Regions from separate parts of the Cupriavidus sp. HMR-1 genome, predicted to be linked through region 4. Evidence: predicted binding sites of a transcription regulator. Region 4 holds the regulator's gene; each other region holds the start of a gene.
The links. The regulator FNR, encoded in region 4, switches genes on or off when oxygen is low (the NO sensors DNR and NnrR bind a similar motif). The targets are predictions, from matches to a motif close to TTGATNNNNATCAA.
Positions count from the first base shown of each region.

Region 1: a site for FNR is predicted at 4,142-4,155, ahead of D769_RS22470 (fatty acid desaturase). Genes of this name have one in related genera too.
Region 2: a site for FNR is predicted at 3,002-3,015, ahead of D769_RS11785 (ribonucleoside triphosphate reductase). Genes of this name have one in related genera too.
Region 3: a site for FNR is predicted at 3,241-3,254, ahead of D769_RS17545 (nitrite reductase). Genes of this name have one in related genera too.

Region 1 is NZ_ANKP01000228.1:34,809-40,604, reverse strand. Features, by position in the region: gene xdhB (xanthine dehydrogenase molybdopterin binding subunit) at 1-492, shown strand, start outside; gene xdhC (xanthine dehydrogenase accessory protein XdhC) at 512-1,510, shown strand; gene D769_RS22480 (adenosine deaminase) at 1,555-2,619, shown strand; gene guaD (guanine deaminase) at 2,697-4,037, shown strand; gene D769_RS22470 (fatty acid desaturase) at 4,248-5,429, shown strand; yybP-ykoY riboswitch at 5,521-5,710, shown strand; gene D769_RS22465 (TMEM165/GDT1 family protein) at 5,772-5,796, shown strand, end outside.
Region 2 is NZ_ANKP01000078.1:11,523-17,318, reverse strand. Features, by position in the region: gene D769_RS11795 (acyl-CoA dehydrogenase family protein) at 1-1,217, shown strand, start outside; gene D769_RS11790 (fatty acid--CoA ligase) at 1,293-2,870, shown strand; gene D769_RS11785 (ribonucleoside triphosphate reductase) at 3,082-4,806, shown strand; gene nrdD (anaerobic ribonucleoside-triphosphate reductase) at 4,854-5,045, shown strand; gene D769_RS11775 (anaerobic ribonucleoside-triphosphate reductase activating protein) at 5,023-5,724, shown strand; gene D769_RS11770 (hypothetical protein) at 5,726-5,796, opposite strand, start outside.
Region 3 is NZ_ANKP01000138.1:10,872-16,667, reverse strand. Features, by position in the region: gene gph (phosphoglycolate phosphatase) at 1-425, opposite strand, end outside; gene rpe (ribulose-phosphate 3-epimerase) at 447-1,148, opposite strand; gene apaG (Co2+/Mg2+ efflux protein ApaG) at 1,317-1,691, shown strand; gene D769_RS17555 (hypothetical protein) at 1,710-1,907, opposite strand; gene D769_RS17550 (MltA domain-containing protein) at 2,006-3,145, shown strand; gene D769_RS17545 (nitrite reductase) at 3,357-5,006, shown strand; gene D769_RS17540 (c-type cytochrome) at 5,027-5,332, shown strand; gene nirJ (heme d1 biosynthesis radical SAM protein NirJ) at 5,336-5,796, shown strand, end outside.
Region 4 is NZ_ANKP01000134.1:965-6,760, reverse strand. Features, by position in the region: gene ccoO (cytochrome-c oxidase, cbb3-type subunit II) at 1-343, shown strand, start outside; gene D769_RS17300 (cbb3-type cytochrome oxidase subunit III) at 348-515, shown strand; gene ccoP (cytochrome-c oxidase, cbb3-type subunit III) at 512-1,426, shown strand; gene ccoG (cytochrome c oxidase accessory protein CcoG) at 1,482-3,011, shown strand; gene D769_RS17285 (hypothetical protein) at 3,025-3,261, shown strand; gene D769_RS17280 (hypothetical protein) at 3,258-3,503, shown strand; gene fnr (fumarate/nitrate reduction transcriptional regulator Fnr) at 3,587-4,312, opposite strand; gene D769_RS17270 (sulfite exporter TauE/SafE family protein) at 4,398-5,165, shown strand; gene scpB (SMC-Scp complex subunit ScpB) at 5,717-5,796, shown strand, end outside.

The DNA.
Region 1 (5,796 bases), on a different contig from region 4:
TATTACTACGCCTACGGCGCAGCGTGCTCGGAAGTGCTGGTCGATACACTGACCGGCGAATGGAAGCTGCTGCGTGCCGATGCATTGCACGATGCGGGCAAGTCGCTGAACCCGGCCATCGATATCGGCCAGGTGGAAGGCGCGTTCATCCAGGGCATGGGCTGGCTGACCACAGAGGAACTGTGGTGGAACCAGAATGGCAAGCTGATGACGCACGCGCCCTCGACCTACAAGATCCCGACGATCAACGACTGCCCGGAAGCGTTCAACGTGCGGCTGTTCCAGAACCGAAACGTCGAGGACAGCATCCATCGCTCGAAGGCCGTTGGCGAGCCACCGCTGCTGCTGCCGTTCTCGGTGTTCTTCGCGATCCGCGATGCGATTGCTGCGGTGGGCGACTACAAGGTCAACCCGCCGCTGCGCGCGCCCGCCACCAGCGAAGCGATCCTCGACGCCGTGGAGGCCGTGCAGGCCGCCGTGGTTTCCGCCTGACGCAATACCAGGACCGATCATGCAGGACGCCCCCCTCAAACCGTTCCGCTTCGCCGACGCCACCCGCTGGGTGCGCGCCGGCGTGCCCGTGGCGATGGTCACCATCGTCGAAGTCAAGGGTTCCGCGCCGCGCGAGGCGGGCATCCGCATGCTGGTGACGGCCGACGACCTGGTCGGAACGATCGGCGGCGGCCACCTGGAGTGGCGCGGCATGGACATCGCCCGAGAGATGATCGCAAAGGGCGAAAACGGGGAGCAGCGCCGCATCGAGCGTATTCCGCTTGGGCCCGCACTGGGTCAATGCTGCGGCGGCGTCGTGCGCCTGGCGTTTGAAGTGCTGACCCATGACGATCTGGCCTGGCTCGACGCGGTGGAATCGGCCTTCGCGACCGGCAAGGCACTCGCGCGGCATGTACCGGTGACCGGAGCGGTTCGCACGGAAGCCAGCCGCGACCTGTTGCCGTCGGTGCAACTTGCCGCCGATGACAGCTGGATCGACACGCTCGTGCCGGACGACATGCACGTCGTGCTGTTTGGCGCGGGGCATGTCGGCCACGCGCTGGTCAAGGTGCTGGCCACGTTGCCCTGCCGCGTGCACTGGGTCGACGAACGCGACACGCTCTTCCCCGCCGGCCTGCCCGAGAACATCGAGGCCGAAGCGACCGATACGGCAGAAGCCGTGGTCGACCAGGCCCCGGCAGGCAGCTATTTCCTTGTCATGACGCACAGCCATGCGCTCGACCAGACCCTCTGCGAGCGGATCTTCCGCCGCACCGATTTCGCTTACTTCGGCCTGATCGGCTCGAAGACCAAGCGCGCGAAGTTCGAACACCGGATGGCCGAGCACGGCATCGACGCCGCGCGCTTTCCGGAAATGACATGTCCCATGGGAGTCTCCGGCATCACGGACAAGGCACCGGCTATGATTGCGGTAGCCATCGTCGCCCAACTGCTCCAGGTCCGCGACCAGCGCGCAGCTGCGCTGGCCGCCAGCCGGCGGGAGGCGGTGCATCCGTAACCGGGCAGCCGTGATCCGGCTGCCGCCATAAGACAAGAGGCCCCATGACCATTGATGCCGCGCTGGCGGACAAGATCCGCCGTACCCCCAAGGCCGAACTGCACGTGCATATCGAAGGCACGCTCGAACCCGAGCGCATCTTCAGGCTGGCCCAGCGCAACAACGTCAAGCTGGCCTATCCGGACGTGGAAGCGCTACGCGCCGCGTACGCCTTCACGGACCTGCAATCGTTTCTGGACATCTACTACGCCGGCGCCAGCGTGCTGCTGACCGAAGAAGATTTCTTCGACATGACGATGGACTACGTCAAGCGCGCCGCCGCCGACAACGTCCGCCATGCCGAGATCTTCTTCGACCCGCAGACCCATACCGCGCGTGGCGTGCCGATGGGCACGGTGATCGACGGCATCGCCGACGCACTGGCTCAGGCACGCACCGAGTACGATTTTTCGAGCAGCATGATCCTCTGCTTCCTGCGCCACCTGTCCGAGGAGGATGCGCTGGCCACGCTGGAGGCGGCGCTGCCCTATCGCGACCGCTTTGTCGGCGTGGGGCTGGATTCCTCGGAACGCGGCAACCCCCCCGAGAAGTTCGCGCGTGTGTTTGCCCGCGCCAAGGAACTCGGCCTGCATCTGGTGGCGCACGCTGGCGAGGAAGGCCCGCCGCAGTATGTGACCGATGCGCTGGACATTCTCAAGGTCGAGCGGATCGACCACGGCGTGCGCGCGATCGAGGACGAGGCGCTGGTCCAACGCCTGGCACGTGAACGCGTGGCGCTGACCGTTTGCCCGCTGTCGAACCAGAAGCTGATGGTCCACCCCGACCTGCGCGATCACCCGATGAAGCGTCTGCTCGACGCCGGTGTGGCCGTGACGCTCCATTCGGACGATCCCGCCTATTTTGGCGGTTATATGAACGCGAACTGGGAGGCATCGTTCGACGCACTCCCGCTCGATGCGGCCGATGCCCACAAGCTCGCCCGCAACAGTTTTGAAGCGGCCTTCCTGCCGGACGTGCAGAAGGCCGAATTCCTGGCTGAAGTCGACCACTTCTGGTCGGCCACGCCCGCATCCCTGCCCGCAACGGCCAACGTGACAACCACGACCTGACCGGGCGCATTTCAAGAACGCCGGATGCTTCGCCCGTTGCTACACCGAACGGGCGAGGCACCGGCCGCCCCGAAGACATGAAGATGACGACGACTTCCCCTGCATCTGGCGCCGACAACGCCGTGACCCGCGCAATCCGCGGCCGCATTCTGCACTTCCTGCGTGACCCGCAGTTTCATGACGACGCCTATCAGTATTGGGAAGACGGCGTCATGATCGTGAAGGCCGGCCGCATCGCCGCAGTCGGCAATTACGCGGACCTGTCACGCGATATCCCGCAAGGCGCCGAAGTCGTCGACCATCGCGGCAAGCTGATCGTGCCCGGGTTTATCGACACGCACATCCACTACCCGCAGACCGACATCATCGCGTCGCCGTCGCCGGGCCTGCTGCACTGGCTGGACACCTACACGTTCCCCGAGGAGCGCCGCTTCAGCGACCCCGCCTATGCGCGGGCCGTCGCCGATTTCTTCACCGACGAACTGCTGCGCAATGGCACGACCACCGCCATGGTCTGGAGCACCGTGCACGCGGCATCGGCCGACGCACTGTTCGCCGCCAGCCAGCAACGCCACATGCGCATGGTCACCGGCAAGGTGCTGATGGATCGCAACTGCCCGGACTTCCTGCGCGACACCGCCGAGAGCGGCGCGCGTGAATCGGCCGACCTGATCTCGAAATGGCACAACGTCGATCGCCTGGCCTACGCGATCACGCCGCGCTTCGCGCCGACTTCCACCGAGGCACAGCTGGAAGCCTGCGGCGAGTTGGCGAAAGCCCACAGCGACGTCTTCATCCAGACCCACGTGGCGGAAAACCGCGACGAGGTGAAATGGGTGGCCGAGCTGTTCCCCGATGCGCGCAGCTACCTGGACGTCTACGACCGCTACAACCTCCTGCGCCCGGGCGCGTTCTACGGCCACGCGATCTACCTCGACCAGGATGACCGCCGCCGTCTGGCAGACAGCGGCGCGGCCGTGGCGCACTGCCCTACGTCGAACCTGTTCCTGGGCAGCGGCTTCTACGACTTCCACCAATCGGATGCGAATCGCCTGAACGTCACGCTGGCGACGGACGTTGGCGGCGGCACGTCGTTTTCGATGTTCCGCACCATGAACGCCGCGCACAAGGTGGCGCGGATGGGCGGCTACCACCTGACAGCGCTGCGCATGTTCTACCTGGCCACGCGCGCCGCCGCGGAGGCGCTGGGCTGGCAGGACCGGATCGGCAGCTTCGAGGTGGGCTGCGAGGCCGACTTCGTCGTGCTGGACCCGGACGCCACGCCGCTGATTTCGCGCCGCAGCAGCCGCTCGGAAACGCTCGAAGAGCAGTTGTTCGCGTTCGCGATGCTTGGCGACGACCGGGTCATCGAGAACGTCTACATCATGGGCGAGGCCACCAGCCCGGTCGCCGCCTGATCGGGCGTAGGCGGGGCATATTTGTGTGGATCGGCCGATTCCACCCAAACATGGTCCGCCGATGTGCTTTTTTGGTCTCAATGCGAATCCGCCCTCGCGGAGCATTGACCATAATCAACACAACGGTCATCAAAGCCTTCTAGCCTGTCACGCATATAAAGTCCGCCCATCCGGGCAGACGCACATGCATACCGACTCGCCAGACCTTTGATGACTGCCCCATCCGACACCCTCTCGCCGGCCGACGCCGACGCGATCTCGCAAGCGCCGAACCACAGCACGAACCGCCCCAAACGCCCGGCCAAGAACATCCCCCTGCCGGAGCCAATCGCCTTCGAGGCCCCGTTTCCGAACCGCAAGACGATCCGCAGCTGGCTGATTCCCCTCGGCGGCCGCAGCACCGCGCGCGCGCTGCTTCTGTTCGCGTTCGATTACGCGCTGTTCGCTGCCGTACTGGCCGGCGTGGTCCTGGCATCATCCTGGTGGGCCAAGGTTGGGCTCGGCGTGCTGGCCGGACTGATCATCGCGCGCCTGTTCATCATCGGCCACGACGCCTGCCACCAGAGCCTGACCGACCATCGTGGCCTGAACAAGTGGCTGGGCCGGCTCACGTTCCTGCCGTCGCTCACGCCTTATAGCCTCTGGGAAGTCGGCCATAACGTCGTCCATCACGGTTACACGAACCTGAAGGGCTTCGACTTCGTCTGGGCGCCCTACTCGCTCGAGGAATTCCGCGCGCTGCCGCGCAGCCGCCGGATTCTGGAACGCATCTACCGCAACGGCCTTGGCGCCGGCCTTTACTACCTGATCGAGATCTGGTGGTTCAAGCTGTTCTTCCCCAGCAAGCGCCAGATGGCGACCCGTCGCCCGATCTTCATGTGGGACTGCGCGCTCGTGGCAGCTTTCGGCGCGCTCTGGATCGGCGCGCTGGTCTGGCTGGCCGTGGCCACCGGGCAATCCCCGCTGCTGCTGGTCGGCACCGGCTTCGTGCTGCCCTTCCTGATCTGGAACGCCACCGTTGGCTTCGTGCTGTACGTCCACCATACGCATACCAGCGTGGCGTGGTACGACACCAAGGCCATGTGGGCGAAGGCCCAGCCGTTCGTGTCGACGACCGTGCATCTGCGCTTCAACTTCGGTATCGGCGCGGCCCTGCATCACATCATGGAGCACACGGCCCACCACGTGGACATGAGCATCCCGCTGTACCAGCTCAAGCGCGCCCAGGCGCTGCTCGAGCACGCACTGCCGGGTCGCATCATCATCGAGAAGTTCTCGTGGCGCTGGTATTTCCATACAGCTCGCCGCTGCAAGCTCTACGACTTCAAGGCGCTGTGCTGGACGGATTTCCGCGGTCGCCAGACCAGCGAAAACGCTCCGACTCCGGTCTGAGCACATCGGGAATGGCGGCGTTAGCGACATTCCCTTGAATTGACAGAAACTGCGAGACGGGTGGACTTCGGTCGCCAGTCTCGCTAAAATGCGACCTTCCATTGGGGAGTAGCCGCCCTGATCTCACCGCGCCGCGCAATGCGGCACCCGGAAGACAGGGGCGTACGTCAACAGACTTGACCAAATGCCGACATGGCAGGCGGTTATGGCGTGCGCAGCCCAGGACCTTGCGTCCAGTGCCTGGCGAGACCGATGACCTCACCTTTCTGGCCGGGCCGGGAAAGGTGTGCGTCATTGGCATCTCGCGATGCATTTGCGGCCCGGTTATTCAAACGACAAAAAATGGAATCGTTCCTCGTCTCCACAG
Region 2 (5,796 bases), on a different contig from region 4:
AAGACCTGCAGTTTCGCGCCGAGGTGCGCGCCTGGATCTCCGAAGCGTTTGATGACGAGCTTCGCGCCATGATGGCGCAATCGAAGAACGGCCATCTCGACAAGGCGGCACAGGTACGCTGGCAAAAGGCGCTGCACGCGCGTGGCTGGGCCGCACCGAATTGGCCGCAAGCACATGGCGGCCCTGGTTGGACACCCACGCAACGTCACCTCTTCCAGAGCGAACTGGCCGCCGCCGGTTGCCCGGCAGTGTCGCCGATGGGGCTCAAGATGGTGGCGCCCGTCATCATGAAGTACGGCAGCCCCGAGCAACAGGCCCGCTTCCTGCCGCGCATCCTGGCGTCCGACGACTGGTGGTGCCAGGGCTACTCCGAACCGAACTCAGGCTCCGACCTGGCATCGTTGCAGATGCGCGCGACACGCGGCATCGATGCGGATGGCGAGCACTACATCCTCAACGGTTCGAAGATCTGGACGACGCACGCCCAGTGGGCCGACTGGATGTTCTGTCTGGTGCGGACCTCGCGCGAGGGCAGGCCGCAGGAGGGGATTACGTTCCTGCTGCTCGACATGCGCACGCCGGGTATCACCGTATCGGCGCTGCCTACGCTCGACGGCCCGATGGAAGGCCAGCAGGAGGTCAATCAGGTTTTCTTTGACGATGTGCGCGTGCCGGCCGCCCAACGCATTGGCGACGAGGGCATGGGCTGGACCATTGCCAAGTACCTGCTCGAGTTCGAGCGTGGCGGTAGCTTCGCGCCGATGCTGCACCGGCAACTGGACAAGGTGGTTGCCATGGCCGCCGCTCAGCCCGGTGAGGATGGCACCGGGCGGCTGATCGAGGATCCCGTCTTCCGGCAACGGCTGGGCGCCATGTATGTGCGCGTGGCGGCGGCCGAGGCGGCGGAGTTGCGGCTGTTCTCCGGCGTGGCCTCGGGTACGTCGATTGGCGCGGCGTCGAGCATGATCAAGTTGGTCGGAACCGAGACGGCACAGGCCATCTCCGAGCTAGCCGTCGACGCGCTCGGACCCTATGCGCTGCCATTCGTGCGGGATACCTGGGCCGAGATCCAGGGACGCGCTGCCGACCCGCGTCTGGGCCCCGACGATGCCGCCCCGATCGCGCCGCGCTACTTCAACTACCGCAAGGCATCGATCTACGGTGGTTCGAGCGAGGTCCAGCGCAACATCATCGCGCGACAGGTATTGCGGCTCTGAGCGCCCGCTTTGGCGTCCCTCGACGCCATTTGTCACCAGTACCCATCCTATCAATCAGAAAAGGAGACAAGGCTCATGGAGACGGAATACCTCGCGACGCTGCCCAGCGCGATTCGCCACTTCGCCCGGGAGCGGGCCGGGGCCATTGCGTACGCCTTCGAAGGCCGCGAGACCACGTTTGCCGATTTCGATCGCCATACGGATCGTGTGGCGCAGGCCCTGCTGGCCGACGGCGTGAAGGCTGGCGACCGCATCGCCTATGTCGGCAAGAACAGCGACCACTATTTCGAACTGTTCTTTGGCGCGGCCAAGATGGGGGCCGTCATTGCGCCGGTGAGCTGGCGGCTGGCAGGGCCTGAAATCCAGTACATCGTCTCGCACTGCGACGCGACGCTGGTCTTTGTAGGGCCCGAGTCATCGGCATCGGTTCGCAACCTGCTGCCAGCGCTGCCACTGGTGCGCCGCGCCGTGGCGATGGAGGGCGGGGAGCCAGACTGGCCGACCTACACGGACTGGCGCGACGCCTGCCCGGATACGCCACCTGCGCACGAAGCGAAGCCCGCCGACGTGGTGCTGCAGCTCTACACCTCTGGCACTACCGGACGTCCCAAGGGCGTGATGCTGATGCATCGCAACCTGACCAGTGGTACCGAGATCTCGCTGCGCGAAGGCGCCGACTGGTCGCTATGGAACGACGATGATGTGTCGCTGGTGGCCATGCCGGTGGCGCATATCGGCGGTTCGGGCTGGGGCGTGCGCGGTGTTCTAGTCGGCTGCAAGGGTGTCGTGGCGCGCGAATTCGATCCGGGCAAGGTGCTCGACTATATCGAGCATGACCGCATCAGCAAGCTGTTCATGGTGCCGGCCGCGATGCAGATCGTGCTGCGCGATCCGCGCGCGCGCCAGGTGGACTATTCACGCCTCAAGCACATGCTGTACGGCTCGTCGCCAATTCCCGCGGCGCTGCTGCGCGAGGGCATGGCGGTGTTTGGCTGCGGCTTCGTGCAGCAGTACGGCATGACGGAGACCACGGGCACGATCGTGGCACTGCCGCCCGAAGACCATACGCCCGCCGATGTCCCGCGCATGCGCGCCGCCGGCAAGGCCATGCCCGGTAGCGAGGTGGCGGTGGTCGGGCCGGATGGCCAGAGGCTGGCTGCCGGCGAGGTGGGCGAAGTGGTGATCCGCTCGCCGCAGAACATGGCGGGCTACTGGAAGCAGGAGGAAGAGACCGCCCGCACCATCGACGCCGACGGCTGGCTGCGCAGTGGCGATGCCGGCTACATGGACGCGGACGGTTACCTCTATATCCACGACCGGGTCAAGGACATGATCATCAGCGGCGGGGAGAACATCTACCCGGCCGAGGTGGAGAGTGCCATCTACGGCCACCCGGCCGTTGCCGACGTGGCCGTGATCGGTGTGCCGGACGAGCGGTGGGGCGAGGCGGTCAAGGCGATGGTGGTGCTGCGCCCGGGTGTGGCCGCTGATGCCGACAGCATTCTGGGCTGGGCGCGCGAGCGCATCGCGGGTTTCAAGGTGCCCAAGAGCATCGACTTCATCGACGCCATGCCGCGCAATCCATCCGGCAAGCTGCTGCGCCGGGCGCTGCGGGAGCCGTACTGGACGGGCCGCACCCGGCAGGTGAACTAGGCACTCCGGGGCCGGGGAAGGGCACATCCGGCGGCAGATGCCGCCGGGCGGTCGAGGTCGGGGTCGCCCTCCGGGCCATACCCGGTCGATGCGCCACCCGATGCGTCGTCCCCCCGCGGCGGTGCCGCCGTTTGATCTGCCGCAACACTACCTATGGTATCGATATAGATAATCCATCCCATATTTTGTGCGTAAGCACGGGAGGGGTGCGATGCAGCAGAACATCCGGGGCGCGACGACTGTCGACGTCGAGTCGTCCATCAATGAATACCTGGACCGCAAGGACTGGCGGATTCACGCCAATGCCAACCAGGGTTATTCGCTGGGCGGCCTGATCCTCAATGTGGCCGGCAAGGTCACCGCCAACTACTGGCTTTCGCATGTCTACGCGCCCGAGGCTGGCGCCGCGCACCGGGAAGGCGACCTCCATATCCACGATCTCGACATGCTGTCCGGCTACTGCGCCGGCTGGTCGTTGCGCACTCTGCTCCATGAAGGCCTCAACGGCGTGCCTGGCAAGGTGGAAGCCGCGCCGCCGCGGCATATGTCGAGCGCAGTCGGGCAGATCGTGAATTTCCTGGGGACGATGCAGAACGAATGGGCCGGCGCGCAGGCCTTCTCGTCGTTCGACATCTATATGGCGCCCTTCATCCGCAAGGACGCGATGACGTACCCCGAGGTCAGGCAGCACATCCAGGAGCTGATCTACAACCTCAACGTGCCGTCGCGCTGGGGCACGCAGACGCCATTCACTAACCTGACGTTCGACTGGACATGTCCCGACGATCTCAAGGAACAGGTGCCCGTCATCGGCGGCGAGGAAATGCCGTTCCGCTATGGCGACCTGCAGGCGGAGATGGACATGATCAACCGTGCGTACATCGAGGTGATGACGCAGGGCGATGCCAAAGGGCGCGTCTTCACGTTCCCGATCCCCACCTACAACATCACGCCGGATTTCCCGTGGGAAAGCGAGAACGCCGCGCGGCTGTTCGAGATGACGGCGAAATACGGCCTGCCGTACTTCCAGAACTTCGTGAACTCGGACCTGACGCCCAATATGGTCAGGTCCATGTGCTGCCGCCTGCAACTGGATCTGCGTGAATTGCTCAAGCGCGGCAACGGTTTGTTCGGCAGTGCGGAGCAGACCGGGTCCCTGGGTGTGGTCACCATCAACTGCGCGCGACTCGGTTATCTGTATCGAGGCGATGAAGGCGCACTACTGAGCCGGCTTGATTCACTGCTGGACATGGGCCGCGACACGCTGGAGGCCAAGCGCGAGCGTATCCAGCAACTGATGGACGAAGGGCTGTTCCCCTACACGAAGCGCTACCTGGGCACACTGCGCAATCATTTCTCGACGCTTGGCGTGAACGGCATCAACGAGATGATCCGCAATTTCTCGGGCGATGCGTACGACATCACTACGGAAGCCGGGCACGCGATGGCGGTGCGTCTGCTGGACCATGTGCGCGGGCGGATCGTCGAATTCCAGGAAGCCACGGGCCACATGTACAACCTGGAGGCCACGCCCGCGGAAGGCACCACGTATCGCTTCGCGCGTGAAGACCGCAAGCGCTGGCCTGACATCCTGCAGGCCGGCACGGCCGATCAGCCCTACTACACGAACTCGTCGCAGTTGCCCGTCGGCTTTACCGACGATCCATTCGAGGCGCTGGCACGTCAGGAATCCCTGCAATCGAAGTACACCGGGGGCACGGTCCTGCATCTCTACATGGGCGAGCGACTGTCCAGCGGCGAGGCCTGCAAGCGGATGGTGCGTCGCGCGCTGGAGTCGTTCCGGCTGCCTTACATCACGATCACGCCGACGTTCTCCGTCTGCCCCAAGCACGGCTATCTGGCCGGCGAACACCGCTTCTGCCCGAAGTGCGACGAGGACATTCTCGCGCGCAAACGCGCCGCGCTGGCGGCGTGAGGTTTCCCGATTTTCAACCCGACGTTTCGCACATGAGGAGCAACGCCATGACTGATCTCGCTGTCGCCCGCCATTTCTCGATCGAACCCGCACTGACACTCAAGGACGAAGAGCGCCAACCCTGCGAAGTTTGGACCCGCGTGATGGGCTACCACCGTCCGGTGGCGAGCTTCAACACCGGCAAGAAGGGCGAGCATGCCGAGCGCACGTTCTTCGATGAGGCCCGCTGCGCGGCCTGAGCCCATCTTGGCAGACCTGAAAGTCGGCGGTTTCACACCGCTGACCAGCATCGACTTTCCCGGGCGGCTGGCCGCGGTGGTGTTCTGCCAGGGATGCCCCTGGCGTTGCGACTACTGCCATAACCCGCATCTGATTCCGGTCGGCAGCCCGTCAGCGCGGGCCTGGGAAGACGTGCTGGTATTCCTGGCGCGGCGGCGTGGCCTGCTGGATGGCGTGGTGTTTTCCGGCGGAGAGCCCACGCTGCAGGCCGCGCTACCCGCCGCCATGCGCGATGTGCGGCAACTGGGTTTCGAGGTCGCCCTGCACACGGCCGGCATGTATCCGGACCGCCTGGAGGCTGCGCTGCCATGGGTCGACTGGGTTGGCTTCGATATCAAGGCGCCCGCGCACCGCTACGACCACGTGACCGGCACGCCCGGAAGCGCCACACGCGTGATGGACTCGCTGGAGCGTCTGGTGGCAAGCGGTGTCGCCTATGAATGTCGCACGACCTGGGACCCCGAGCTATTCGATGAGGCCGAATTGATGGCGCTGCTGCATACGCTGGCGGAGAAGGGCGTCCAGCGCTGGTCGTTGCAAGTCTGCAATCGCGCCGGAATGCCGGTGCCGCACCCGGCGGGGATTGCAGACCGCATCGCAGCGGCGTGCCCGCGGATTGCCGTGCGAATGCAAGCCTGATTTACTCAGCCACGAAGCGTTGCCACGCGCCGGTTTCCTGACACACGCCAACCCTTTCGCAATGTAGTCGGA
Region 3 (5,796 bases), on a different contig from region 4:
GGCTCGGTGAAGTTCCACGGCTTGTTGGTCACGCAGGCCATGCGCAGGCCCATCGCCTTGAGCGCCGTCAGGCCCTCGCGGACATTCGGGTAGACGTTCGAAAACTGGCCGTTGATCCGCACGTACTCGCGGTCGTACAGCGCGTAGGCATCAGCGAACAGCCCGTTCGCGTGCAGCGGCGAGAAACGCGCGTCCAGCACGCGGCGGATCAGGTTCTCCGAACCCTTGCCGACGAAGCTGACAATGTCCTCCTGGGACATCGGCTCGACCGGGCCCAGGTTGGGATGCTTGTGCGCCAGGGCCAGCAGCATCGCGTTGACGGCGGCGTGAAAATCGCCAGCGGTGTCGACCATGGTGCCATCGAGGTCGACGATCACCGCCCGGATGGCGTGCCAGTCCGTGCGGCGCAGTATTTCGAGACTCATGCGCGTGACTTCCCTGCCTGATTACTTGCCAACCGTGGCCAATTCGGCCCGCAGCGCGCCGATGACGCCCTTGTAGCCGCCGTCGGCGTCCGGCTTGCCGAATACGGCGGAGCCCGCCACGAACGTATCCGCGCCAGCCGCGGCGATCTCGGCGATGTTGTCCACCTTCACGCCACCGTCCACCTCCAGCAGGATCTGGCGGCCCGTGCGCGCGGTGTACGCGTCGATGCGCTGGCGCACGGCGCGCAGCTTGTTCAGCGTCTCGGGAATGAAAGACTGGCCGCCGAAGCCCGGGTTCACGGACATCAGCAGGATCACGTCCAGGCGGTCCATCACGTGGTCCAGGTAGTGCAGCGACGTGGCCGGGTTGAACACCAGGCCGGCCTGGCAGCCGTTGTCGCGGATCAGCGCGAGCGAGCGGTCGATATGGTCGCTGGCCTCGGGGTGGAATGTGATGATGTTGGCGCCGGCGCGGGCAAAGTCCGGGATGATGCGATCCACCGGACGTACCATCAGGTGCACGTCGATCGGGGCGGTGACGTGCGGGCGGATCGCCTCGCAGACCAGCGGCCCCACGGTCAGGTTGGGCACGTAGTGGTTGTCCATCACATCGAAATGGATCCAGTCAGCGCCGGCTTCGGTGACGCGGCGCACTTCCTCGCCCAGGCGGGCAAAGTCGGCGGACAGGATGGATGGGGCAATGCGGAAGGTGGGGCTGCTCATGATATTCGGGCGGGCTGAAGGCGGAATGGGCGGTATTTTACGCCGGTCGGGCCCCCGGAGTCGGGACGAACGCCTGGCCGGGCCGCTTGCCCCTGCCATGGCCTTGCCGCACAATGCGCAACACCCGGCCGCCGCGCGGCCTGCCGACCCTTCTTACCACGTCGATACATGAGCGAGTACGCATTTTCCGTGGCCGTGCGCACGCAGTACATGCCGGACCAATCGGACCCAGACCGTGGACGCTACGCGTTCGCCTACACCATCACGATCCACAACACCGGCGAAGTCGCCGCGCAGCTGATCTCGCGCCACTGGATCATCACCGACAGCGACAACTCGACGCAGGAAGTCTCGGGCCTGGGCGTGGTCGGCCATCAGCCGCTGCTCAAGCCGGGCGAGCACTTCGAGTATTCGAGCTGGGCGACGATCTCCACCCCGGTGGGATCGATGAAGGGCGATTATTTCTGCGTGGCCGAAGACGGCCACCGTTTCGAGGTGCCGATTCCCGAATTCGCGCTGGTGCTGCCCCGAATGCTGCACTGAACCGCCGCACGGCGGGAACTAGGCCTCGGGCGGCGTGTCTGCATCCGTCGAGGTCTGCTTGGCGCGGGACGGATGGTCCTCCGGCGCGCGCGTGGGGCGCGGATTCTTCTTGGCGGTGCTCATCGTCCAGACCACGATGAAGATCAGCAACAGCAGCGCCACGCCGGCTTCGGCGGCAAGTAGCAGGGTAGGGTGGTTTTCGAAGAACTGGCTCATCGCGAAGGGGTCAGTCGACGGATCGGGTTGAGATTGTAGGACATGCGCGGGGTTGTGGACTGTCTGACCGCCGGCCGTGTCCGCGAAGAATGGACAAGATGGCAAATCAGTATTCCCTGCGCGCGCCCCGCGCGTCGTCGAGCAACACTTCCTGGCGCGGCTGGCTTGCCTTGACGGGCGCTGCCGCGCTACTGGCCGGCTGCATGAGCGGTCCGCCCCCGCGTATCGAAGGTCCGGGCGGCGTCCCGGGCGGGAAGGCACCTGCGACCTCCTCCGCGGCAGGCCGGTTGCAACCGGCAAGCTGGGCGGAAATCGGTGGCTGGAGTCAGGACGACGTGCGTGCCGCCTGGCCCGCGCTGCTGGCGAGCTGCCAGGCGCTGAAAAAGCGCGCCGACTGGAACCGCGTCTGCGCCGTTGGCCTGATGGTGGACGCCGGCGATCTCGTGGCGATGCGCGCATACTTCGAAACCAACTTCCTGCCATACCGCGTGGTCAACGTCGATGGGACGGACAACGGGTTGATCACCGGGTACTACGAACCGATCCTGCACGGCTCCCGCACGCGTCAGGGTGCGTATCAGGTCCCGCTCTATCGCCGGCCGCCGCAACTCGGCAAGGGCATGTTGCCGCCGCGCGCCGAACTGCTGCAGAACCCGGCGATGCGTGGCAGCGAACTGGCCTGGGTGGATGATCCGGTCGAAGCCGCGTTCCTGCAGATCCAGGGCTCCGGCCGCATCCGCATGGCCGATGGCACGATGATGCGTGTCGGCTACGGCGGTACCAATGACCAGCCGTTCCGCTCTTTCGGCAAATGGCTGCTCGACCGTGGCGAGATCACGCCGGCGCAGGCCACGATGCAGGGCATCAAGGCATGGGCGCGTGCCAACCCGGGACGCGTGGACGAAATGCTCAACGTCAATCCGCGCTTTGTGTTCTTCCGCGAATTGCCGCCGACCAACGAAGGACCGGTAGGCGCGCTGGGCGTGCCGCTAACGGCGGAACGCTCGATAGCAGTTGATCCCGCAACCATCCCGCTTGGCGTGCCGGTTTTCCTGTCGACCACACGGCCACTTTCCTCTGAACCGATTCAACGTCTGATGTTCGCGCAGGACACGGGCTCCGCCATCAAGGGTGGCGTGCGCGCGGACTTCTTCTGGGGCGCCGGCGACGCCGCGGGCGAGGCCGCCGGCCGCATGAAGCAGGGCGGCAGGATGTGGGTCCTGATGCCGCGCAGCTGACGTCATGTTACCGGCGGGCTACATACAGCAATGCCCGCCGTTCGAGTTAGTTCCCTGACACGTAGCAGGGTTATTCTCCTGCCCCGTTCCCCGCGTTGACTCGTGTCAATCGCGATGCAGTTCTTCTTCCCCATGATTGGAACATCTGTCGCGCGCCGCGCTCCACGCACGGTGCCGCAGCACAGCATTCCCCACTCGCTAATGAAAAATCATGAAAGCGAAATCATGGATGTTCCCCGCACTGGCGGCCATGCCGCTCTTCTTCTGGAGTGCGCACGGTAGCGCCCAGACGGCGCCGACTCAGAATCCCGAGCCGAAGCTGACTGCGGAAGAATTCAACCACGCCAGGCAGATCTATTTCGAACGGTGCGCAGGCTGCCATGGCGTGCTGCGCAAGGGCGCTACGGGCAAACCGCTGACACCCGACATCACGCGTGCCCGTGGCACCGAATACCTGAAGACGTTCATCAAGTACGGCAGTCCGGCCGGTATGCCCAACTGGGGCACCTCGGGCGATCTCACCGATCCCGAGGTCGACCTGATGGCGCGCTACATCCAGCTCGATCCTCCGACACCGCCGGAATTCTCGCTGGCCGACATCGAAAAATCGCGCAAGGACATCGTGCCCGTGGCCAAGCGGCCAACGCGCAAGATGAACAACTACAACCTGCAGAACCTGTTCTCGGTCACGCTGCGTGATTCCGGTGAGGTCGCGCTGATCGACGGCGACAGCAAGCAGATCATCAATATCGTCAAGACCGGCTACGCGGTGCACATCTCGCGCATGTCGGCGTCCGGGCGCTACCTGTACGTGATCGGCCGCGATGCGCGTCTGAACCTGATCGACCTGTGGCTGCCCAAGCCCGACAACGTCGCGGAAGTAAAGATCGGCCTCGAAGCGCGTTCGGTGGAAACCTCGAAGTACAAAGGCTACGAAGACAAGTACGCCGTGGCCGGCTCGTACTGGCCGCCGCAGTACGTGATCATGGAAGGTGACACGCTCAAGCCGCTGAAGGTAGTGTCCACACGCGGCATGACCGTCGACAACGAGTACCACCCCGAGCCGCGTGTCGCATCGATCGTTGCCAGCCATTTCCGTCCCGAGTTCGTCATCAACGCGAAGGAAACCGGCAAGATCCTGATGGTGGATTATTCGGATCTGAAGAACCTGAAGACCACCACGATCGATTCCGCCAAGTTCCTTCACGACGGTGGTTTCGACTCCACGGGTCGCTACTTCCTGGTGGCCGCGAACGCATCGAACAAGATCGCTGTCGTGGATACCAAGGAAGACAAGCTGGCCGCGCTGGTCGATGTCGGCAAGACCCCGCACCCGGGACGTGGCGCCAACTTCATGCATCCGAAGTTCGGTCCGGTCTGGGCCACGAGCCATCTCGGCGACGAAACCATCAGCCTGATCGGCACCGACCCTATCAACCACAAGGCGCAGGCCTGGAAGGTGGTGGAAACGCTCAAGGGTCAGGGCGGTGGCTCGCTGTTCATCAAGACCAATCCGAAGTCGCACAACCTGTGGGTGGATACGCCGCTCAATCCCGACGCGAAGCTGAACCAGAGCGTGGCGGTGTTCGATACGCAGAAGCTGGAAGACGGCTACAAGGTGCTGCCGATCGCCGAATGGGCGAACCTGAAGGGCGAAGGCGCGAAGCGTGTGGTGCAGGCCGAGTACAACCAGGCCGGTGATGAAGTCTGGTTCTCGGTCTGGGGTACCAAGGATGGCGAGTCCGCGCTGGTCGTGGTCGATGACAAGACCCGCAAGCTCAAGGCCGTGATCAAGGACCCGCGTCTGATTACCCCGACGGGCAAGTTCAACGCGCACAACACACAACACGACGTCTATTGATCAGCGGAAGGAGAATTCGCATGCATACGTCTACAGTTATCGCCGCCGTGGCACTTGCTGCCGCGCTGCCGGTTACCGCGTTTGCCAGCCAGGAACTTGCCACAAGCAAGAACTGCATGGCTTGCCACAGCGTCGACAAGAAGCTGGTCGGCCCCGCCTACAAGGACATCGCCGCGAAGTACAAAGGTGACAAGGCGGCTGCTGCGCAGCTTTCTCAAAGCATCCTGAAGGGAAGTAGCGGAAAGTGGGGCCCGATCCCGATGCCGCCCAATCAGGTCAGCGAGGCGGAAGCCAACACGTTGGCCAAGTGGGTGCTAAGCCTCTGATCCATGTTCCGACTCTCCCGCTTCATGGAGGCGCTGCGCGACGGGGGGTCGGTCCCCCCGCCGCGCCGTGCCAGTGGTCCCGTGGTGATCTGGAATCTGGTGCGGCGCTGCAATCTCAACTGCAAGCACTGTTATTCCACATCTGCCGATACGGATTTCAAGGGCGAGCTGTCGACCGGCGAAGTCATGGCCGTGCTCGACCAGCTCAAGGCGGCGCGCGTGCCCGCGCTGATCCTGTCCGGTGGCGAACCGCTGTTGCGGCCGGACCTGTACGAGATCGCCGCGCGTGCGCGCGAACTTGGATTTCATCTCTCCCTGTCGTCGAATGGTACGTTGCTCGACGCGGCACACGCTGCGCGGCTCGCTGCGGCAGGGTTCGACTATGTCGGCGTGAGCCTGGATGGCATCGAAGCCACACACGATCGCTTCCGCCGCATGAATGGCGCCTTTACCCAGGCGATAGC
Region 4 (5,796 bases):
GAAGCGTACCGGTCCAGATCTCGCGCGTGTTGGCGGCCGTTACTCGGACGACTGGCAGCGGATCCACCTGCGCAATCCGCGTGATGTGGTTCCCGAGTCGGTGATGCCTTCGTACCCGTGGCTGGAGAAGACGCAGTTGCCCACCAACGACATCCAGGCACGCATGCACGCGCTGAAGCGTCTGGGTGTGCCGTACAAGGACGAAGAGATTGCTCGTGCGCCTGAAGAGCTGGCAGGCAAGACGGAAGAAGATGCGCTGGTGGCGTATCTGCAGGGGCTGGGCCTGAATCGCCGCAACGTGCGCGTTGACTCGGCGGCGGCTCCGGCGCCGGCGAAGGAGTGATGCCATGGCGATCGTGACCGCAATTGCAACCGTCGTGTCGATGCTGACGTTCATTGGCATCTGCTGGTGGGCATGGTCGGGCGGCCGCCAGGCCGCCAATCAGGAATCGGCGATGTTGCCGTTTGCCCTGCCTGACGAAACCACAACTACAAGCCGGAACCCACAGCCATGAGCGATTTCATTTCCGATTTCTGGAGTTATTACATCGCGGCCATCGCGCTCATCGGGATCGTCTGGTGTGTCTGGCTGCTGTTTTCCCAACGCAAGATGCCGAAAGGTGTCAGCACCACTGATGACACCGGTCATGTCTGGGATGGTGACCTGCGCGAACTGAACAACCCGCTGCCACGTTGGTGGATGTGGATGTTCCTGCTGGCCTGCATCTTCGGTCTTGGTTACCTGGCGCTGTATCCGGGCCTGGGATCGTACGCCGGTATGCTCAAGTTCTCGACGCAGGGCGAGCTTGCCGCTCACCGCGAGGCCGCCGAGAAAACGCAGCACCAGATCTACGCCAAGTATCTGAGCATGGATATCAAGCAGGTGGCGGCGGATCCTGACGCACGCGAGATCGGCCAGCGGTTGTTCCTGAACTACTGCGCGCAGTGCCACGGTTCGGATGCGCGTGGCAGCCGAGGCTTCCCCAACCTGACCGACAACGATTGGCTCTACGGTGGCGAGCCGGAGACGATCCAGCAGACGATCACCAAGGGCCGCAATGGCGTGATGCCATCGTTTGCCAGCACGATCGATGCGAAGCAGGCCGGCGATACTGCCCAGTACGTGCGTTCGCTGTCTGGTCTGTCGTCGGATCCGATTCGCGCATCGCGTGGCGAAAGCACGTTCAAGTCGACCTGCGCGGCCTGCCATGGCGCCAACGGCAAGGGCAACCAGGCACTCGGCGCGCCGAACCTGACCGACAACACGTGGTTGTACGGCAGCTCGGAAGCGACCATCGTCGACGCGATCCTGAAGGGACATAACGGTCATATGCCGGCGCACGAGGAGATTCTGACGCCTGAGCGCATCCGCATGCTGACCGCATATGTGTGGGGTCTCTCGAATACGGGAGGCGCTGCAAAATGACTAACTGCCCCGGGGCCGGGCGGCGTGCCGCCCACCGGGGCGTGAGGGCAACACGATGAGCGCGCCCCTTAACGCCCCCGATCACTCGGACGATCACGCCTCGAACGATCCGTCTGCAAGCCAGTCGGCGAGCGATCGTAACGGCAACACTTGGCGTCCCGCGCCGCCCCCCAAGGGGGCCGAGACCACCGAGGAAGCGCTGTACGAGGTCCGCCGCAAGATCTATCCGCGCTCGACTTCTGGCGCGTTTTCGAGCTGGCGCGTGTGGCTGGTCATCCTGACGCAGTTGATTTACTACGGAACGCCCTGGCTGCAGTGGAATGATCGCCAGGCCGTGCTGTTCGATCTCGGCGCGCGCAAGTTCTACATCTTCGGTCTCGTGCTGTGGCCGCAGGATGTGATCTATCTCGCTGTGCTGCTGGTCATTTCTGCGCTATCGCTATTTCTGTTCACCGCCATCGCGGGACGCCTGTTCTGCGGCTATGCCTGTCCTCAGACGGTCTACACAGAGATATTCATGTGGATCGAGCGACATGTCGAAGGGGATCGCATCGCGCGGATCCGACTCGACGGCGATCCCTGGAGCCTGCGCAAGCTGCGAATCAAGGCGACCAAGCATGTGCTCTGGGTGCTGATCGCACTGTGGACGGGCTTCACGTTTATCGGGTATTTCGCACCGATTCGGGAACTTGGTAGCGAGGTCCTGCATTTCACGCTAGGACCCTGGCAGAGCTTCTGGATGCTGTTCTACGCATTTGCGACCTGGGGCAACGCCGGATTCATGCGCGAGCAGGTGTGCAAGTACATGTGCCCCTATGCGCGTTTCCAGAGCGTGATGGTCGACCGCGATACCTATGTCGTGACCTATGACGTGGGTCGTGGGGAGCCGCGTGGTAGCCGTTCCCGCAAGACCGATCGCCATGCGGCTGGTATTGGCGATTGCGTGAATTGCAGTATCTGCGTGCAGGTGTGTCCGACCGGTATCGATATTCGTGATGGCCTCCAGTACGAGTGCATCGGTTGTGGCGCCTGTATCGACGCGTGCAATCTCGTCATGGACAAGATGGAGTACCCGCGCGGCCTGATCCGATACACGTCGGAAAACGCCATGCGCAAGTCCCTGACGACATCCGACGCGCGCAAACGGCTGCTGCGACCACGCACGATCATCTATACGCTGATCTGGCTGGTTCTGGCGGCGGGCTTCGTCGCATCGCTGGCAATGCGGTCGCCGATCAAGGTCGACATCATTCGGGATCGCGGCGCGCTGGGCCGGGAAGTGGAGGGCCGCTGGATCGAGAACGTCTATCGGCTCCAGGTGATCAACACCACGGAAGCGCCGATGCGGATTCGCGTGCAGGCTGAGGGCGACGATCTGACTGGACTGACGGTCGAGTATGACAAGTCCGCCGAGGCCATGCAGCCAACGTCCAACCGGTTGTTGCCGATTCGCATTCGCGTGCCGATCGACGATGCCAAGGAAGGCACGCACAAGATCAACGTAACCGTGACGGCGGAGGGCGAGGACGGCCGAGACGCGCATATCAGGCAATCCACGAGTTTCATTGTTCCCCGCAATCTGTGATGCTGAGGGTGAAATGGCAGCAAACAAGGAGAGCGCAATGACATCCCAACAGTCCAAGCCCTGGTACAGGGAACCGTGGCCGTGGCTTTTGATGAGCGGTCCGTTGCTTGCAATTATTGGCTGCGGCGTGACCATCTGGCTTGCCAACACGCATCCGGATTTGCCGATTTCCGGCGTGGAGCGTCATGGCCTGGTCGTGGAGAAAACGGGGGCGGAGCATGTAGCGTCGCCGGCTGCGAGGCGCCCATGAGACTCCGCTGGCTGATGTGGGTACTTTGGCCGGCGTTTCTGATGGGCGGAGCGGCCACCGCCACCGTGTTTTCGGTCGTTGATCCGGGCGATCTCACGTTCTTCGGGCACCAGGTGGAAGCGTCTCGTGAGGCGGTCTACACGATTGGCTTCCTGGTGGCGTGGTTGTTTTGCGCATTGTCCAGTGGGCTGACGCTCTACACCATGCCAACCAAGCTCGAGGAGACCGACGAACTCGAGTAATGGCTCGAGTGCTGGCAGAAAGCAAAACGGCCGCACCGGGAGATCTGCTCCCGATACGGCCGTTTTCCTGGCCACGATGCCCGTTAGCAGTTTCGGCTATAGACCTGCCTGATGCCTTCCATGTCCACGAGTTTCACGTGTCGTTGGCGAATCTGAATCAGGCCGGCTTCGGCGAATCGAGAAAAGAGCCGACTCACGGTTTCGAGCTTGAGGCCAAGATAGCTGCCGATTTCTTCGCGGCTCATCCGCAGCACGAACTCGCTCGACGAGTAACCGCGCATCGACAGGCGCTCGGACATGTTGACGAGAAATGCTGCCAGGCGCTCTTCGGCACGCATCGAGCCAAGAGTGATCAGCATGATCTGGTCCTGCGAGATTTCCTTGCTCATCAGCCTCAGGAACTGCTGCTGGAGAGAAGGCAACGTGCCGGACAGCGATTGCAGGTCATCGAATCGCACGACGCAGACCTCTGTGTCCTCGAGCGCGGTGGCGTCGGACGCATGCTGCATCTCGCTGAGGCCGTCGAGCCCGACGACCTCACCGGGCAAATGGAAGCCGGTGATTTGCGTGCGTCCGTCCTCCATGGTCACGTGGGTCTTCAATGTGCCAAAGCGGATCGCATAGACTGCGGTAAGTGGTTCGCCCATGCGATAGAGCGTTTCGCCCTTATGAACACGAACGCGTTCCTGTACGAGCGTGTCCATCTTTGCGAGGTCCTGTTGCGACATGCCCACGGGAAGGCAAAGCTGGCCCATGGCGCAAGTGGAGCAACGCGGAGACATCTCGGTGACGGGAATGGAGGTAAGCAATTGATGGTGCTCGCATGAATGCGCTTGCGATGGAGGCGCGATGCAGGCATTTTACAGCGTGATGTGACGCAGAAGCGAGGAACAGTTGCCATTTGGTGTGCTTTTCAGTGTCTTTACACTTGCGTTGCTTGGTGGCGTGCATTGCGCCGCCATGTGCGGAGGAATTGCCATTGCCGTCGAGCAACGGCAATCCGGGGGGGCTGTTGCGGTCGTTAGCCTCGTGCATCGCTCGCGATTTCACTGGTGGCTGGAACTGCTGGTCATGCACGCCGGGCGTCTCACGACCTATGTGCTGCTTGGGGCGCTGATGGGAGCGGTGGGTGCGACAGTCTGGAAGCAGGACTACCTTCCAGTGCAGCGCTGGCTCTATGGCGCGGGCAGCCTGTTACTGGTTCTGACCGGGGTGTGGTTGTTGCGGGGCCGCGTCATGCGTGCAGCATGGCTCGAACGGCTGGCGGCGCGGGCTGCCTCGTATGTCGTCCGGGGCGTCGCGTCGCTGGGCATGCAGATGCCGCTTCGCTTGCGTCGGCACGCGCCCATCATGCGGCGCTATGGGATGGGGTTGGCCTGGGGGCTGGTGCCCTGTGGTATGGTGTATGGCGCACTTGCGCTGGCCTTGTTGGCTGGAAATGCGCCATCTGGGGCACTTGTCATGGCGGCCTTTGGCATTGGGACGCTGCCCAACCTGCTGGTGATCTCGGGTTTGTCGGGCTACCTGCGGCAACTGTCGCGCCGCCCCGGCGTTCGAGTGGGCGCCGCGCTTGTTGTGATCGGTTTTGGGGCGCTGGGTGTCGCACGCGCCGTCTGGCTGCCCGATACGCTGGCCAATCACGGCTTCTGCGTCGTGTTCTAGACTTTTTTGCTGGTTGCAGGGCGGGGCTGGAATGCCATACAATCGCGAAAACCACGGTATCGCGCTCCGATGCGCTCGTGGCGTCGCCGGGGCTGCATTCCCGATCTGGGATGTGTGCCCAGGGGGTCTGGGCAGGTCTGGCTTGCCGGGATCGTCCCCACAGTTCATCCGGTTCACAAGATCTGGTTCCAAAGTCCGATGGGGCTGTGTGGAGAGGTGGCGCTGGTGCCAGGCGAAGTTGCCTGGGCCGATATCGATTGTTTCTTGCCGCCTTGGCGATCTGATTGTCCAGGTGAATGTCCACCCCAAAAGGGAGAGGGTGCGACGCAAGAGGTCCGTTGACTGGCGTAGTCTGTCAGCCCCGGACGATCTCCTGCCGGAACGACCCGGCAATTCGATGCAAAGAAAATGAGGTGCACGGCTCCGCTGCGAAAAGCTGCGAGTTGGCTGCGCGATGAGATGGCGGTGGCTCAGGCCTCGCTGTATCTGCAATCTCCAGTGCTTCAGGATTCGTCCAGAAGCAGGTGCAAAGACAGGCTGCACACAATCACATGAATACCCAAGAGGCGAAGATCGTCCTCGAGACCGCGCTGATCTGTGCGCAGGAGCCATTGCGCGTTGGTGATCTGCG